2 regions of the Streptomyces sp. NPDC090045 genome follow, and region 2 is predicted to be linked to the other one. Evidence: riboswitches for the same ligand, from Rfam matches in the RefSeq annotation. Region 2 holds a riboswitch; the other holds the start of a gene.
The links. Region 2 has a riboswitch for guanidine ahead of ACIPYQ_RS38030 (Ohr family peroxiredoxin). Riboswitches for the same ligand answer to the same signal wherever they lie in the genome.

Region 1: another riboswitch for guanidine. It lies ahead of ACIPYQ_RS00565 (multidrug efflux SMR transporter); the one in region 2 lies ahead of ACIPYQ_RS38030 (Ohr family peroxiredoxin).

Annotation. Positions count from the first base shown of each region.
Region 1 covers NZ_JBIVFA010000001.1:123,555-132,412, forward strand. The annotation lists gene bcp (thioredoxin-dependent thiol peroxidase) at 141-608, opposite strand; gene ACIPYQ_RS00555 (DUF3618 domain-containing protein) at 714-1,034, shown strand; gene ACIPYQ_RS00560 (co-chaperone GroES) at 1,078-1,419, shown strand; guanidine-III (ykkC-III) riboswitch at 1,487-1,556, shown strand; gene ACIPYQ_RS00565 (multidrug efflux SMR transporter) at 1,588-1,908, shown strand; gene ACIPYQ_RS00570 (transglycosylase domain-containing protein) at 1,925-4,411, opposite strand; gene ACIPYQ_RS00575 (ABC transporter permease) at 4,598-5,401, shown strand; gene ACIPYQ_RS00580 (ABC transporter permease) at 5,436-6,347, shown strand; gene ACIPYQ_RS00585 (ATP-binding cassette domain-containing protein) at 6,350-7,330, shown strand; gene ACIPYQ_RS00590 (DUF1707 domain-containing protein) at 7,459-8,118, shown strand.
Region 2 covers NZ_JBIVFA010000023.1:11,653-20,510, forward strand. The annotation lists gene ACIPYQ_RS38000 (transglycosylase SLT domain-containing protein) at 161-604, opposite strand; gene ACIPYQ_RS38005 (hypothetical protein) at 1,529-2,269, shown strand; gene ACIPYQ_RS38010 (sensor histidine kinase) at 2,880-4,124, shown strand; gene ACIPYQ_RS38015 (response regulator) at 4,121-4,822, shown strand; gene ACIPYQ_RS38020 (alpha/beta hydrolase) at 5,180-6,322, shown strand; gene ACIPYQ_RS38025 (hypothetical protein) at 6,443-6,874, opposite strand; gene ACIPYQ_RS38030 (Ohr family peroxiredoxin) at 6,861-7,313, opposite strand; guanidine-III (ykkC-III) riboswitch at 7,388-7,449, opposite strand; gene ACIPYQ_RS38035 (AraC family transcriptional regulator ligand-binding domain-containing protein) at 7,504-8,514, opposite strand; gene ACIPYQ_RS38040 (type 1 glutamine amidotransferase domain-containing protein) at 8,777-8,858, shown strand, end outside.

The DNA.
Region 1 (8,858 bases), on a different contig from region 2:
GCCCCCTCGTCCTCGGCCGCGCGTGCGGGCCTCGTACGGACTAACGGACCGATGGTCGGGCGGTTACGGCCGGTTTCGTCCGATAAGCGGAGCGGCCCGCCCCGGATTCGAGGCGGGCCGCTGCGTCGGGCGCGGGTGGGTCAGATGTTCAGGTCCTTGATGATCTTGGCTACGTGGCCCGTGGCCTTGACGTTGTAGAAGGCGTGCTCGACCTTGCCCGCCTCGTCGACGACCACCGTGGAGCGGATGACCCCGGTGACCGTCTTGCCGTACAGCTTCTTCTCGCCGTACGCGCCGTACGCCGTCAGGGTCTCCTTCTCCGGGTCGCCGACCAGGGTGACCTTCAGGTTCTCCTTCTCGCGGAACTTCGCCAGCTTCTCCGGCTTGTCCGGGGAGACGCCGATGACGTCGTAGCCGGCCGTGGCCAGGGCGTCCAGATTGTCCGTGAAGTCGCAGGCCTGCTTGGTGCAGCCCGGGGTCAGGGCGGCCGGGTAGAAGTAGACGATCACCTTGCGGCCCTTGTGGTCGGCGAGCGAGACCTCGTTGCCGTCCGCGTCGGGCAGGGTGAAGGCGGGGGCGGTGTCGCCCGGCTGAAGTCGCTCGCTCATCTGGACAGTCTCCTCAAGAGGGGATCGGTACGTCTCGAGACTAAGCTGACAGACTGTTCACCGGGGACTACCCCCCCACCCGACCACGACGACGGAGGCAGCGCGGTGCCCGAAGCCAGGACTCCCGCACAGATCGAGGCGGACATCGTCCGCCGCCGCGAGCAGCTCGCCGAGACGCTCGACGAGATCGGCGTGCGCGTGCACCCGAAGACGATCATCGGGGATGCGCGGGCCAAGGTCGCCTCGACCGTCGACCACACGGCCGGGCGGGCCTTCGCCACGGTGAACCGTGTCGTGACGGATCTGCGGGACAGCCTGCGCCACGACGACGGGACTCCGCGCCCCGAGCGGATCGTGCCGGTCGCCCTGCTCGCGGTGGGCCTCGTCGGTGTGCTTGTCCTGTCGGCACGACGCAGGCGCGCGTGACCCTGAGCGGCACGGGACGGGCGCGGGCAGGTAGGTTCGGGTCGTGAGCGAGAACACCACCCACGACAAGCTGCCCATCCGCATGCTGCACGACCGCGTGCTCGTGAAGTCCGACCTGCCGGAGGGCGAGCGGCGCTCGGGCGGCGGCATCCTGATTCCGGCGACGGCCGCGGTGGGCAAGCGGCTGGCCTGGGCCGAGGTGGTCGCGGTCGGGCAGAACGTACGGACGGTCGAGCCCGGGGACCGGGTCCTGTACGACCCCGAGGACCGGGCCGAGGTCGAGGTGCGGGGCGCGACGTACGTGCTGATGCGCGAGCGGGACCTGCACGCCGTGGCCGCCGAGCGGCTGGAGGGGTCGGAGGACTCCACCGGCCTGTACCTGTGAGCGTGCGCGCGATACCGAGCTGAGCTGAGCCGAAAAGGGCTGGTGGCCTTTGTCACCGGCCCTTTTCGCTGCCCTTTGCTACGGTGGAGGAGAACCCGACGAGACGCGCCGTACCGGGTACGACAAGACGACGCACCCCGTATCGCTCGATGTCTCGGAGGTGCCGTCATGGCCTGGGTTCTTCTTGTCGTCGCCGGTGTGATCGAAGTCGGCTGGTCGATCGGCATGAAATTCACCGAGGGCTTCACCCGGCTCTGGCCCAGCGTGTTCACGGGCGCCGGGATCGTCGCCAGCATGGTGCTGCTGTCCTACGCCGCGAAGACCCTGCCCATCGGTACCGCGTACGGGGTGTGGGTGGGCATCGGCGCCGCCGGCGCGGCCGTGCTCGGCATGGCGGTGCTGGGCGAGCCCGTCACCGCCTCCCGGATCTTCTTCATCTGTCTGCTGCTGGTCGCCGTGGTGGGGCTGAAGGTGACCTCCGGTCACTGACCCCCCGGGTCGGCGATCATTCGAGGAACGCCGACGGCGGAGGGCGCAGGCCATCGGCCGGCCCGCCGTCGGCGCCCTGGGTACCCGTCGCCCCCTGGGTGCCCTGGGTGCCCTGGCTGGTGCCGCCGTTGTCCTGACCGCCCTGCGTCTGGCCCCCGTTGTCCTGACCGCCCTGGCTCTGGCCTCCGTTGTCCTGACCGCCGTTGTTCTGTCCTCCCTGGTTCTGGCCGCCGTTGTTCTGACCCCCTTGGTTCTGGCCGCCGTTGTCGCGGCCGCCCTCGGTCTGTCCGCCCGTCGGCGGGCTCGGCCGTACCGGGGGCGTGGGCGTGAGCTCGTCGTCCGGCGTCTCCTGCGGAGGGTTGAATTCCGGGGAGGGTGGCGGGGGCTGCGCCGCGCCCGGCTGGAGTTCCAGGTCGAAGTCGACGGGGTCGGTGCCCTCCAGGGCGGTCTTCGTGTACGCGGCCCAGATCCGGGCCGGATAGCCGCCACCGCCAATACGGGGTTCGCCGAGGGCCCCGTAGAGCGACTGCAGGGTTCCGGTGTCCGGGTCCTGGCCCATCATCGAGACGACCGTGACGAGGTTCGGGGTGTAGGCCGCGAACCAGGCCGAGCGGTCCAGTTCGCCGGTGCCGGTCTTGCCGGCGGCCGGGTGGCCGGCGGCGAGAGCCGCCGAACCGGTGCCGTTGTCCACGACGCTGACCAGCATGGAGGTGGTGGTGTCGGCGGCCTCGCGGCTGATGGCCTGGACGGGGGTGCGCTCGGGCAGGCCGATCGTGTCGCCGCCCTTGGTGATCTTCTCCAGGAAGGTGTACGGGGTGCGGCGGCCGTGGTCGGCGAGGGTCGTGTAGGCCTGCGCCATGTCCAGGACGCTGGCCTGCATCGTGCCGAGCGCCATGGCGGGTCCCGGAACGAAGTTGGGGGTGTTCTCGGGGATGCCGAGGTCGATGGCGGTCCGCTTGACCTTGCCGGTGCCGACGTCGACCACCATCTGTGCGTACACGGCGTTGACGGAGAGGTCGGTGGCGGTGTTGACGGTGATGTTCCCGTACGAGACCTGGCCCTCGTTCTCGGGGTTGAAGCGGATCCGGCCGCCGACGACCGGGCGCCTGTTGTCGCCGTTGTAGACGGTGTTCGGGGTGATCCGGCGGCCGTCCTGGGTGCGGGAGTCGTTCTCGACGGCGGAGGCGAACACGAACGGCTTGAAGGTGGAGGCGACCTGGTAGTCGTGCCGGGTCGCGTTGTTGACGTACTGCTTGGTGTAGTCGATGCCGCCGTACATGGCGACGACCTTGCCGGTGGCCGGGTCGATGGAGACCCCGCCGGCCCGCACCAGCCGGTCCGCCTTGCGCGTTTCGGGGTCGAGCTTGCCGACCATCTGTTCGTCGACGGCGTCGACGAAGGCGTTCTGGCGGCGCTTGTCGATGGTGGAGGTGATCCGGTAGCCGCCCTCGGCGAGGGTCTTGTCGTCGAGGATCTTGTTCTCGACGATGTAGTCCTTGATCGCCTCCACCAGGTAGCCGCGCTGGCCGGACAGGCCGGCGGCCGCGCGGACCTTGCCGGGCTCGGGGAACTGCGTCGCGGCGCGCTCGGTCTCGGACAGCCAGCCCTTCTTGACCATGCCGTCGAGTACGTAGTTCCAGCGGGCGAGGGCGCGGGGGCGGCTCTGGGGGTGGGCGACCACGTCGAAGGCGCTGGGGGAGTTGAGGAGGGTGGCGAGGTAGGCGCCCTCGGCGGTGGTGAGGTTGCTGACGTCCTTGCCGTAGTAGGCCTGGGCTGCGGCCTGGATGCCGTAGGCGTTGCGGCCGAAGTAGCTGGTGTTCAGGTAGCCCTCGAGGATGTAGTCCTTCGACTTTTCGCGGCCGAGTTTGATCGCGATGAAGAACTCTTTGACCTTGCGTTTGATCGTCTGTTCCTGGCCCAGGTAGTAGTTCTTGACGTACTGCTGGGTGATGGTGGAGCCGGACTGGGTGCCCTTGCCGGTCGCGGTGTTCCAGGCGGCGCGGAGCATCGCCTTGGGGTCCACCGCCCGTTCGGAGTAGAAGTCCCGGTCCTCGGCGGCCAGTACGGACTCCTGCACGGTCCGCGGGATCTGGGAGAGCGGCACGTTGACGCGGTTGACCTCGCCGTCGCGGGCGATCTGGGAACCGTCGGAATAGAGATAGACGTTGGACTGGGCGGTGGCGGCGGCGTTGGCCGGCGGGATGTCGACCAGCAGGTAGCCGGCCATGAGGGCGCCGCCGACGAGCAGGGCCAGGAGCAGGACGGCGCCCAGGACCATGCGCCAGGTGGGGATGAGGCGGCGCCAGCCGGTCCGCTTCCGGCGGGGCCCCTTCCCCGGTGCGGGCGGGCCGGGTTGCGGCTGCGGCCGGGGCTGCGGCCGGTCCCCCGGCTGCCGTTCACCGGGTGGTCGGCGGGGCCCCTGGTTCGCCCGTGGTTGCCGTGCTTCGGGCGGGGTGTCCGGGTCGCGAGGGGTCCAGCCCGGGGGTGGTGACTGGTCGCTCATCTCCAGGACTCCTCGACGCCGTTCAAAATATCCACTTCTGTACCTCATGGTGTCTACCCGATGGCCGGTGTTTCCGCTCCGGACGGGCGTAAATCGGTCGCGTGGATCGCCCCTCCGCACTAAGCTCGCGCGCTTTGGCCGACGTAGGAACGACGTGGAAAACGGAGGGATACGGTGCGCCGGAGAGTGCGTCTCTACCTGGCGGTCGCGGCAGGGGGGTTCAGGCGGTACGCCACCTACGGGACGGCGACCGCGGCCGGGGTCTTCACCAACACCACGTTCGGTTTCATCGTCGCCTACACGTACATCGCGCTGTGGGACGAGCGTCCGGGGCTCGGCGGCTACGACCAGGCACAGGCCCTGACCTTCGTGTGGGTGAGCCAGTCGCTGCTCGCCGCAGGGGCGTTGATCGGCGGCGGCTTCCAGGAGGAGATCCAGGAGCGGGTGCGCACGGGCGACATCGCCGTCGACCTGTACCGGCCGGCGGACCTCCAGATGTGGTGGCTCGCGGCCGACATGGGCCGGGCGGGCTTCCAGCTGCTTGGGCGCGGGCTGGTCCCGCTGGTGGCGGGGGCGCTGGCGTTCCAGTTGGCGCTGCCCGCCGATCCGCTGCGCTGGCTGCTGTTCCTGCTCTCCGTCACGCTCGGGCTGGTGGTGAGTTTCGCCCTGCGCTACCTGCTGGGGCTGCTGGCCTTCTGGCTGATGGACGGGTCCGGGATCAACATGATGGCCACCGTCGTCTCGATCTTCTTCTCCGGGATGCTGCTGCCGCTGACCGTCTTCCCGGGCGCCTTCGGCGAGTTCGTGCGGGTCCTGCCGTGGGCGGCGATGCTGCAGGTTCCGATGGACGTCCTGCTGGGCAAGCACGCGGGGGCCGGGGGCGCGGCCGAGGCGCTGGGCTTCCAGGCCGGATGGGCGCTCGTACTGCTGGGCGCCGGACGGCTGCTGCAGTCGGCGGCGACGCGGAAGGTGGTGGTCCAGGGTGGCTGAGGCTGAGGCTGAGGCTGAGGCTGAGGCTGAGGCGGTGGAGGCGGCGGGGACCGTGGCGGCCGGGACCGTCGAGGCGGTGCCGGGACGGGAGTTGACGGCGCTGGGGGCGGGTCCGCGCGGCGGCCGCGACCGGGTGCGGGAGGCCCGTGAGGGGCTGCGCGGCTACGGGCTGATCGTGACGATGTGGATCCGGTCGACGATGACGTACCGGGCGTCCTTCGCGCTCGCCGCCTTCGGGAACGCGGCGATCACCCTCCTCGACTTCGTCGCGATCTTCATCATGTTCTCCCACGTGGACGCCCTCGGCGGCTTCACGCTGCCCGAGATCGCCCTCCTGTACGGGTCCTGCTCGGCCTCCCTCGGCCTGGCGGACCTGCTGATGGGGAACACCGACCGGATCGGCGCCCGCATCCGGGACGGTTCGCTGGACACGATGCTGGTGCGTCCGGTTCCGGTGCTCGCGCAGGTGGCGGCGGACCGGTTCGCGCTGCGCCGGCTGGGGCGGGTCCTGCAGGGGCTCGGGGTGCTGGGCTGGGCGGTCTGGACGCTGGACGTGGACTGGACGGCCGGGAAGGTGCTGATGGTGCCCGTGATGATCGTGGCTGGGGCGGCGATCTTCGCGGCGGTGATGGTGACCGGGGCGGCCTTCCAGTTCATCGCCGGGGACGCGGCGGAGGTGCAGAACTCCTTCACCTACGGCGGCTGCACGATGCTGCAGTACCCGCCCACCGTCTTCGGGAAGGACCTGCTGCGCGGGGTCACCTTCATCGTGCCGCTCGCCTTCGTCAACTGGCTGCCCGCGCTGTACGTGCTGGGGCGGCCCGATCCGCTGGGACTGCCGGGGTGGGTCGCGTACCTGAGCCCGCTGGTGGCCTTCGTGGTGTTCCTGCCCGCGTCGCTGGCGTGGCGCGCGGGAGTCCGTTCGTACCGAAGCACGGGGAGCTAGCTGTGGCCGACACGGATGCGCTGATCTCGCTGGACGGGGTCGAGAAGGTCTTCGACGTACGGCGCCGGGTGAGCCTGATGCGCCGGGAGAAACGCCAGGTGCGGGCGGTGGACGGGATCAGCTTCGAGGTCGCCCGGGGCGAGATGGTCGGCTACATCGGGCCCAACGGCGCAGGCAAGTCGACCACGATCAAGATGCTGACCGGCATCCTGACCCCGAGCGGCGGCCGGCTGCGGGTCGCGGGCATCGACCCGTCGCGGGAGCGGATGCGCCTCGCGCACCGGATCGGGGTGGTCTTCGGGCAGCGCACCACGCTGTGGTGGGACCTGCCGCTGAAGGACTCGTACGGGCTGATGCGGCGGATGTACCGGATCCCGGCGGCCCGGTTCGCGGAGAACATGGAGCGCTGCGTGGACCGGCTGGACCTGGCCGAGCTGCTCGACGTACCGGTACGGCAGCTGTCGCTCGGGCAGCGGATGCGCGGGGACATCGCGGCGGCGCTGCTGCACGATCCGGAGGTGCTGTACCTGGACGAGCCGACGATCGGGCTCGACGTGGTGAGCAAGGCGAAGGTACGGGGCTTCCTGCGGCAGTTGAACGAGGAGCTCGGGACGACGGTCCTGCTGACCACGCACGACCTCCAGGACATCGAGCAGCTGTGCGAGCGGGTGATGGTGATCGACCACGGGCGGCTGATGTACGACGGGGCGCTGGAGGGTCTGCACGCGGCGGGCTCGGCGGGCTCGGGGGAGAGCGAGCGGACCCTGGTGGTGGACCTGGAGCGGGAACTCGCGCCGATCGAGGTCGCGGGGGCGCGGGTGGTGAAGGTGGAGGGGCCGCGGCAGTGGCTGGCCTTCCCGGCGGGGACGTCGGCGGCCCCGCTGGTGGCGGCGGTGGCGGCGGAGTACCCGCTGGTGGACCTGTCGGTGCGGGAGCCGGACATCGAGGACGTGATCGCGCGCATGTACGCGGGCCGCGGCTGACTCCTCGGCCGCATGGCCGGCATCGGCTGATCCGTCGGCTCGCTCAGGGGAAAACCGGGGTCGATCTCAGGGACGCGTCCAGGGCCGCCCCATACAACTCCCGGGAAACCCTGCATAGTCTGGTGCGCATGACTGACGATCGGCCGGAGAAGCCGTTGCCGGAGCTGAGGGCGTCGGATGCCGACCGGGACCGGGTGGTGGAGCGTCTGCGGGACGCCGTCGCCGAGGGCCGGCTCGACATGGAGGAATTCGAGGAGCGGCTGGACGCGGCGTACAAGTCCCGGACGTACGCGGAACTGGAACCGCTGACGCGGGACCTTCCGGCGGCGGAGGGACCGGCCGCGCAGCCGGCACCGGTCGCCGGGTCGGGGGCGGCGCCGTGGGCGGGGCGGATCGGCGGGGCGGGCAGCTCGACGCTGGCCGTCGCGGTCATGTCGGGGTTCCAGCGCAAGGGCCGGTGGACGGTGCCCGCCCGCTTCGACGCGGTGGCGTTCTGGGGCGGCGGCGAGCTGGACCTGCGCGAGGCGGACTTCGCGCAGCGCGAGGTCGTGATCAACTGCGTCGCGATCATGGGCGGCATCGAGATCACGGTGCCGCCGGGGGTGGAACTCGACGTACGGGGCTTCGGCTTCATGGGCGCCTTCGACCAGCGCCACAGCCCGGGCCCGTCCCGGCCGGGCGCTCCGCGGGTGGTCGTCACGGGCTTCGCCTTCTGGGGCGGCGTGGAAATCAAGGTCAAGAACCCCAAACCCCCACTGGGCGGCCCGTCCCTCCGCAAAGAGCTGTAGCGCCCCTGGCCTCCGGCCGAGCGGTACGCCGACCTCCGCGAGCTGTGGGCCCGCGGCGCGGGCGAGCCGTCCTGCCGGAGCCGCCGAGCCCGGGCCGACCGGCCGCCCTGCGGACCCCGCGGGGCCGACGCCCGCCCCGACTGGGCCCTGCCCGCTGCGCTGGGGAGGCCCGTACCCCGTACTCCGGGCCCAGGGCCACCGCCTCCCGCCGCTGCCGCGCCGGGTCGGCGGCCCGGCCGGCGGGACCCGCTGCCCGGCGCGCCTCCGGCTAACGGGCCCGGGGCGCAGCCCCACCGAGGTCTCGGCTTCGGCCGACGGGCGGCCGGTGCCGGGCAGGGGCCGGCCCGGCACCGGCCAGCTCGACTCGCGGGCCCCTGCGCGGCTCGTCGCGGGAGCGGTACGGCGGGGTGCGGGGCCCAACCCCGTGCGGCCCGTCGCGGGAGCGGCGCAGGCGGGTGAGGGGCCTCGTACGGCCCGTTGCGGGAGTGGTGCGGCGGGGCGCGGGCCTCTCGTACCGCAGCCGTCGCGGGAGCGAAAAGGCGGGCGCGGGGTCACCCGTACCGCAGTCCTCGCGGGAGCGGAGAGGGCGGGGCGCGGGGCGGCCCCGTACCGCCGCCCCCGCGGGAGCGAAAGGGCGTGGCGGGAACTCCTCGGGCCTCCCGGGAGTCGGATGCTATGCAGACAAAACCGGCGCCCCCGGGGGAAGGCAGGAGCACGTGGAGAACCGCAGCACAGCCGGA
Region 2 (8,858 bases):
ACTCCGGGGGCCCGGCGGCCCAGGGCCGGGAGGGCCCGTAGGCGACCCGAAGACTCGGGGGGCGGCCTGCAGGCCTGGGGGGCGGCTGCAGACGCGAAGACGCCCGGCCGGAAAACAATCCCGGCCGGGCGTCTTGATACACCGACTGTCCGCCTACGGTTTAGTACCAGTGGTTCGCGGACCAGAAGTTCCAGGCACCCACGGGGCTGCCGTAACGCTCGTTCATGTAGTCCAGGCCCCACTTGATCTGCGTGGCCGGGTTGGTCTTCCAGTCCGCACCCGCGGAAGCCATCTTCGACGCCGGCAGAGCCTGAGCCAGGCCATAAGCACCGGAAGAAGCGTTGGTCGCGGTGTGGTCCCAGCCACTCTCATGCGAGATGATCTTGTCGAAGGCGGCAAACTGGGCCGGGTCCTTGATCATCTGCTGCGCGATCGCCTTGGCACTCATCGGCGCGGCCTGCGCGGGAACCGCGGCAAGCATGGAACCGGCAACGCCCAGGGCGAGGACGGAACCCGCGAGGGCCTTCTTCGAAACGGCAATGCGGCGGATGACAGTGTTGGACACGGATAAACCTTCCGAAGGCAACAAGGACGGTCGCGGCATGCCGAAAACATGCGTGAACCACTCACACAAGAGAGAGGGGATCCGCAGACGGCGGGTGAAACACCCACGCCGCCCGGCGACACATCCAGTTCTACCGACCACCCCGACCACCTGGCAACGACCCCACCTACTAGCCAGCCTCGCAGCCAGGGCCCAGCGACCCCACACCAGCACAAGAAGGATCCGTGCAGGTAGAAGCCAGCCCAAGGAGGCCGCGGCAAGCCCTCCGGAAACTACTAACCCACCTCGTATGTGACATGGGCCCTATGGGCCGCCTCACCCCCACCCCACCCAAACCCCACCCACCGCAACCAAACACACACCCACCGCCATGCCCGACGAGCCCACACAGCGCCCGCCGCACCGCACCGCCGTACCTGCCTGCCGCACCGCCGCACCGCCGCACCGCCGCACCCGCCACCCCGGCGCGGCCGAACAGCACAAGGACACCACCCCCGGCACGGAAACAACGAACACCAAAACAGAACGGGCACAGGGACACACGACGCCGAAACAGCAGGTCCGGGGACAGCGCAAGCGAAGACGACGGGCGCAGGGACAGCGGAAATGGTGGTGGAGCGGGAGTGGGTGTTGCGGGCGGGATCCGCACTCTCCCACGTCAGACGCAGAAAGCCGCCGAACCCTGGCGGGAACCCTGCAGAAGAGACCCCACACCATCCCTGCCGACACGCCGCCGCGACAACAACCTCCACACGCCTCCGCACACGTACAGCTGACCGGCAACCCGCCAAACCCCACAGCACAACGGAGGGAAACGAGATGGCCGGCGCCTAGCACAACACCCGTACCGCCGCCTACAGGAACACAGTTGAGGGATGACAGGTATGCGATACCGCCTCACGGACACACACAGATGCGTACCATCGCCTCACACACGCCCCTCCGGCACAAACCGAGGAACCCATGACCACACCCCACGACGCCACCCGCATCAAAGACGACTACGCACAACAAATCGCCAACGACCTGACCGCCAACCACACCGCACAACAACACACCCGCACCGAACTCCACCGCCTCCAACAAGAACTTCAACACCTCGAAGAAAACGCAAAAATCCTACTGAAAATGCAGGAAGCCCTCGGCATCCCCTCGACGCCAACCGCCGCACCCGCCGCCAAACCCCGCACAAACCGAACCGCCGTACCAGCCGCACGTAGCGCCACCCCCACCCCGAAGAAAACCCCGCAACCCAAAACCACCCCCACCGTTGCGGCCGCCACCACCCCCACAGCCGATGCCGCTACCCCCACCGCTGCCACTGCCCCCATCGCCGCTGGCTCTAGCGCTCCTTCGGGTGCCGCCGACGCTGAGGTGAAAGCCCCGCGCGCAACCAAGAGCACCGGCAAGAGCGAAACGAAGAAGGCTGCAAAGAAGGAAACAAACCGCCCCTCCTGGCTCGACCTCGTCACCGCCGCCATCACCAGCCAAAACGAACCCAAATCCGCCGCCGAAGTAACCAACAGCATCACCACCGCCCACCCTGACCGCAAAGTCCAACCAGCCGTCATCCGCAACACCCTCGAACAAGGCGTCGCCCGCGGCCTCCTCGAACGCAGCAAACAAGGACGCTCCGTCTACTACACCCCCGCCACCAGCACCTCCAGCCAAACCCACCCCCAGCAGGCACCCGTCCAAGACTGAAACAGCAGACCCCAACCCCCAGACACCAACCCAACGCGGAGCCGCCACACCCCTCAGAGGGCCGCGACGGCTCCGCCCACACCCCCAAACCACCCCGACAACCACCACCGACCCCAATCCAGGCAACTGAAGCTGTTGCACCCGCCGACACAGCTACCAGCCATCCGAGCGAGCGCCCGCCGCAACCACTGGACACGGCAGGCAGGGCGGGCGGGGCGGGCGAACCTACGGGGGGTCCGCGCAATGCAGCATCCTCACGGGAGGCCAGCCGACACGGCGGGCAGCATGTGTGACAGCACGTCAGTGGAACTTCCCCCGTTGAGGGCAGGTCGCTGTCGTGGACCTGCTCCGTAGGTGTCTCGTCCCTCTGAAGAGCTACCTGCCGATGTGGCTCTCCAGCGGGATGCCGACCAGGGATGTGGCTCCGTAGTTTCGTTTGAGGATGAGCATTTGGATGGAAGGCGCCATGAACGAGTGAAACCAATCCGCACAGCTGAGTCGGGTGGCAGGCCACCTTCGTCACCGCGCCACCGTGTATCGGCACGTTCGCCGAAGGCCTCGCTTCCGGACCTGCCCCACCGGAGTGCTTGCGATGGCCGATAATGGACACGTGCCCGAGACGAACGCCGCGATGGCAGATCGCCCCAGCCTTCGCATCCTGCGGGCTGACCTCATCACCGCACGACCATTCCCTATGCCGCCGCTGGCCTGGCCCCGCTGGCTGCGCTGGCTGCCCCACAGCCTCGTGTGCCTCGCTGCCGTTCTGACGGCCACCGCGGCGGGCCCGACCGACCCGGTCTTGGCCGTCGGGCACGCGGCCATGCTCGTGGTGGCACTGCGATGGCCGGCGGCCACCTGGTGGCTGTCGATGGTCTTCGTCACCGGCATCACGCTGGCGTATCCACCCGCCCACAACGCTCAGATATACGTGTGGATGGTGCACGCCGGAGTCCTCTTCCTTCTCGCGCTGCGGGTGCGCTTGTTCTCCGTCATCACGGCGGCCGTGCTCAGCGGCGTGCTGGCTGTTCTGCTGAAGCTGTCCGGCGGTACCGTCGGCTCATGGAAGATGATCACCGGGGCCCTCGCGCTGTTCGCTCTGGCCGTGCTCATCGGAGCCGTGGTACGCGGCCGTCGCGAGGACCATGCCCGCCTCACCGAGCAAATCGCCGCCACGGCCCGGGAACGGGCGCTGCGCACTGTCCTGGAAGAGCGCACTCGGATCGCCCGCGAGCTGCATGACGTCGTGGCCCATCACCTGTCACTCATCTCCATCCAAGCCGATGCCGCGCCCTACCGGGTCCAGACTCCCCCACCAGAACTGGTCACCGAGCTGGCGTCGATCCGCGCGAACGCGCTGGAAGGGCTGGCCGAACTGCGCCGCATGCTCGGCCTTCTGCGATCGAACGGCCCCGGCGGCAGTGCGACCGGCACCAGCCCGCAGCCCTCGCTGGCGCAGCTCGATGGGCTGCTCGGCAACGTGCGAGCTGCCGGCCTGCACACCACCACCCGGACCGAGGGCACTGCCCGCCATCTGCCCCCGGGCGTGGAGCTGTCGGCCTACCGCATCATCCAGGAAGCCCTCAGCAACGTTCTGCGCCATGCCCCCGGCGCCGAGACCAGCATCGAACTCACCTACGCTCGCGATGCGTTGTGTCTGAGGGTCGTCAACGGTCCTGCCACGCTCTCCGCTGCCCCCATACCTGGTTCCGGGCACGGCGTCATTGGGATGCGGGAGCGCGCCGCCATGCTCGGCGGCGATTTCGCATGTGGCCCCACCCCCGACGGCGGTTACGAGGTCAGCGCGGCCCTGCCCGCCTCTCCTTCGCGCGCTGCCGGCAAGGAGATCCACGCATGACCATCCGCGTGCTCATCGCCGACGACCAGGCCATGGTCCGGGAAGCCTTCTCCGTCCTGCTCGGCGCCCAGCCCGACATCGAGGTCGTTGCCACCGTCGAGGACGGTACGCAGGCCGTCGCCAGGTCCGAGGAACTGGCACCCGACGTGATCGTGATGGACATTCGGATGCCCGGTCTCGACGGCATCGAGGCCACCCGTCAGATTACGTCCACCCCCGGAACGGCAACGAAGATCCTCATCCTGACCACCTTCGACCTTGACGAGTACGTCTACGAGGCCCTGCGCGCCGGGGCCTCCGGTTTCCTGCTCAAGGACGCCTCGGGCAGCCAGCTCGCGGAGGCCGTAAGGGTGGTGGCCCGGGGCGAGGCGCTGCTCGCGCCCGACATCACCATGCGACTCGTCGCGGAGTTCTCCCGCGTGAGTCCCGGCGCCAAGCCGCCGACCGGGGTGCGCATCGACGCCCTCACCGACCGCGAGACCGAAGTTCTCGCACAGGTGGCACAGGGCCTCTCCAACGCGGAGATCGCCCATGTGCTGGTCGTCGCCGAGGAGACGGTCAAGACCCATGTGGGCCGCATCCTGCGAAAGCTGCAGCTGCGCGACCGCACCCAGGCCGCCGTCTTCGCCTACGAAACCGGCCTGGTCACGCCCGGCAACGCTGCCCGCCGGACACCCTCGCTGCGAAGCACCCCGTAGACCGGCGTACCTCTACCGCTCCCAGCCTCTGGGCGGCCCCGGCCAGCAGCCGCATGCGGCAGTGCCTGCTGGCAGTTGGCCCGTCGCGTCCCGCAGCAGGGCTTGGGATCTCTCGTGCGGTCGTTCCTCATGTCTCGGGCGTAGCCCTGGAGAGCTACGCCGCAGGTTGGCCCCTCCGGGGGACGCGGGTCACCGGCCCTGAAAGCGAACCTTGTGATGTCCGTCCGGGAGCAGATCCGCCTCCCGCACTCCGCACTCTCAAGGAACGCAACCATGTCCGTAACCCAACGCCCGGCACCTGCCTCGCAGGCTACTTCTCCTGGCAGGACCAGGAGGTTTCTCCGTGTCGTTGTCGCCTTGATCGCCTCCGTCTTGGCCTTCCTGACGGCCGCGATCGTGCTGGGCGCATACGTTCCGGCCATACCCAAGGCCGGCGTGATCGGGCCGGTCATCGGCGGACAGTACCCCTTCCACCTGGCGATCCTCGCCCTGACCGGTGTGGCTCTGGGAATGCTGGCGTGGCGTAGCGGCCTGGTGCGCTGGGGTCGCATCCTCACCGCGGTGACCGCTCTGTCGGCCATCGCCGCACTGGTCATCAGCGGCATCCAGTTCGCCGCCGCACGCGACGCCGGTACGAAGGTCTCCTTCAGCCAGGTATTCACCCAGCTCGCCTACCCGGGCGGCGCCACGCCGGATATGACGCAGATCTATGCCACCCGTGACGGCGAGTCACTCGAAGCGGACATATACCTGGCCAAGAAGAGCCAGGGCCGCAGGGTGCCGGCCATAGTGCTCGCTCATGCCGGAGGCTTCCACACCTTCGACAAGAGCGACCTGCGGGGCACCGGCCGTTGGCTGGCGGACCACGGTGTGGCCGTGATAGCCGTCGACTACAGCCTGGCCTCCCCCGGCCGCCCCACGTGGGGCAAGGCACCGCAAGACCTCATGACCGCCCTTGGCTGGGTGCAGGACCACGCCGATCAGTACGGCATCGACACCTCGCGCATCTCACTGGGCGGGATGTCGGCCGGCGGCACGCTCGCCATGAACACCGCCTACCGCCTCCAGAACGGCACCCTGCAGGCCACCGGCGGTACCACCAGTACCGCCACCCCCAAGCCCCCGTACTCCGTCGTGGGCTTCTACCCCGGCACCGACGTCAGCACCATGTGGAAGGACGACATCGCCGGCACCCGTGAAGCCGCGGAACTCTTCACCGGCGGCACACCTGCCCAATACCCCGAGCGCTACCGCGAGGTCTCCCCCACCACCGACATTCAGAAGGGCCTGCAGCGCACCCTGCTCGTCGTGGGAGACCGTGACCGCAGCGCCCGCTCCGAAACCATCAGGGAGTTCGGCGCCTCGCTCCGGGCGCATGGCGTCGACAGCACGGTGAAGGAACTGCCCTTCGCCGAGCACGCCTTCGACGACGTCTACGGCAGCCTCACCTCCCAGACCAGCCGCCAGATCCTCCTCGACTTTCTCGGCAGAGAGGCGTGACACGTGACATCGCCATCCGGGACTGCGCTTGCCTGACCGTTCAGCCACCGGCCCAGCTCAGCAGGTGTGGGCACCGGCAATGCCGCTCATGGCGGTCGCCGCACCCCCACCGCGGGGAGGTCACAGGCGCCAGTACGTCCCCGCGCGGGAATCGACGTGCACGACGTGCCGGCCGACGCGCACCACGTGGTGGTCCGGGCCGGACCAGGAGCCTGTGGCGCCGGCTGCGGCGGGGAGCGGGGTCCAGATCTCCAGGAAGGTGCTGCCGTCCGGGTTGGTGCCCCGCTCGACGAGGTTCGTCCCCTCCCACCGGAAGGTGCCGGTGTCCTCGCCGGGCTCGCCGGTGAGGTGGTGGAAGTGCACCTGGGAGCCGTCGAAGGACGTCGTACCGGCGAAGCCCCGGCTGTCGGCGTAGTACGACCCCGCCTGCAGCCACACCACTTCCCGGTCCTCCACCAGGGGTCCGCCGTTGCGGCTGATGCCGCGCCGCAGCCAGGCGCCGTGATCGGGTACCGGGACGCCGTCCACCGGCACCGGCTCAGGACCGGTCATCGGTGGCGGGGTCGTCCACGGCCAGGAGCGTCAGCGGTACGTTGCCGCGTACCGCCTGCGCGTACGGGCAGACCGCGTCCGCCCGGTGCAGCAGGGGCTCGAGGTCCGCCGCCCGCCACCCGGGCAGGCTGACCGTGAGGGCCACCGCGAGGCCGTAGCCCGCGGGCGTGTCCGTAGTGCCGAGCTGCACTTCGCAGGCCACGTGCGCGGCGGAGGCATCCGCCCCGAACTCGGCGGCGACCTCCGCGAGTGCGGAGGTGAAGCAGGCGGCGAAGCCGGCCGCGAACAGCTGCTCGGGGTTGGTGGTGCCGGGTACCTTCTTGCGCGGCGGGGCGAGGCGGACGTCCAGGCGCCCGTCGTCCGTGCGGACGGATCCGGTACGGCCCCCGGCGGCATGTGCGGTGGTCCGGTACAGGCTGCGGGTGAGTGGCACGGTCATGGGTTCGGCCCATCCTGCTCGACGCGGACGCTGCCCGGGTGCGGACAGCGGACGGCGCTGCTCGTGCAGCACCTCGCGCGTCGTCGTGCGTAACCGGGTACGGCGCATCTCGTCCGGGGCCTTGGATCCGGCCGCCGGACAATCTAGCAACGGTGACAGCTGGCCGGGGCCTCGGACGCGGTGAACTTCCTCACCCGCTGGACTTGGGTGGCCGGTACCGGCTGCGGTAGGCCCCGGGCGGCATGCCCTCCCACCGGGTGAAGGCCCGGACCAGGGCCGTCGCGCCGCTCAGACCGACGAGGGGAGCGATCCGGTCCAGCGGCAGGACCGTGGTCTCCAGCAGTCGCCTGGCCCGGCCGTGGCGGGCGGTGTCGAGGAGCGCCCGCCATGACGTGCCCTCGGCGTGCAGGGCCCGGCGCAGGGTTCGGACGCTGAGGTTGAGCTCCTTGGCGGGGCCTTCGGGGCCCGCGTCCTCGAGCGCGGCCCGCTCCAGCCACTGCCGTACGCGCTCGGCCACGGTCGCGGCGGCGGCTGCGGACAGCTGGTGCAGGAGTCGGTCGGCGTAGGCCCGGTGCAGGGCGTTGAGCGCGGGATCGTAGAGGGGCCGGCGCCTGTCGAGGTCCTCGCCGGCGACCGTGATCGCGTTCTCCGGGGCGTCGAAGGTGACGGGGCAGCCGAGGACACGGGTGTAGGGCTCGGCCGAGCCCGCGCGGGGGTGGGCGAACGACACGGCCAGGGGCGCCCAGGCGTCGCCGGCGATCCAGCGGGCTGCCCGCACCATGCTGCTGACGACCGCCTCCACCTGTTGGGGGCGCATGGCGGCCGGGCCGACGGTCGGCCGGTAGCAGATCCAGCCGATGCCGCCGCGACGGCGCAGGGTCACCGTGCCCGCCTGGCTCACCAGGGGGTGGTAGCGCTCGGCGGCCAGCGCCGCGTCCGCGAGGCTGGCGCAGGTGAGGACGAGGTGGCCCAGGATGTGCAGGCCTTCGGGCCGGATCCGGTCGCCCACGAGGAGCCCGGTGTGCGGGCCGGCGTCCCGGGCGTCGAGCACCTCGTCCCACAGGGCGCGCATCTCTCCGTACTCCAGCCGGTCCGTGGGCAGGGCCCAGGAACCGGACGGCCCGCCCTTGCCCTTTCCCGTCGCGCTCAGGACGGCGAGGGCGTACGACGCGGTGACGGAGGGCGACTCGGGGGTGGACACGGCCGCCAGTCAATGCGGGCACACCACCCCCGTCAATACCGTCCGCCGCGGCGAGACGACCGCCGGGGAGGGTTCGGAAGTCAACGCATTGGCCGCCCGAGTGAATGACGGGGCCGCGGGCGGCTCCTAAGGTCGGCCTTCGGACACCGAGGGGATCAGGGTCCCTCGGGACGCCGGGACGCCGGGATGCCGGGGAATCCGGAGCATCCAGGGAAGCCGGGGAAACGTGCTGCCCTGATCACCACCGCCAGAGGAGTGCTCCGTGATTCTCTTCCTGCTCCCCGCAGGCGACTACGACCCGACCGAGGCGGCGGTGCCCTGGGCCGCATTGCGGGACGCAGGCT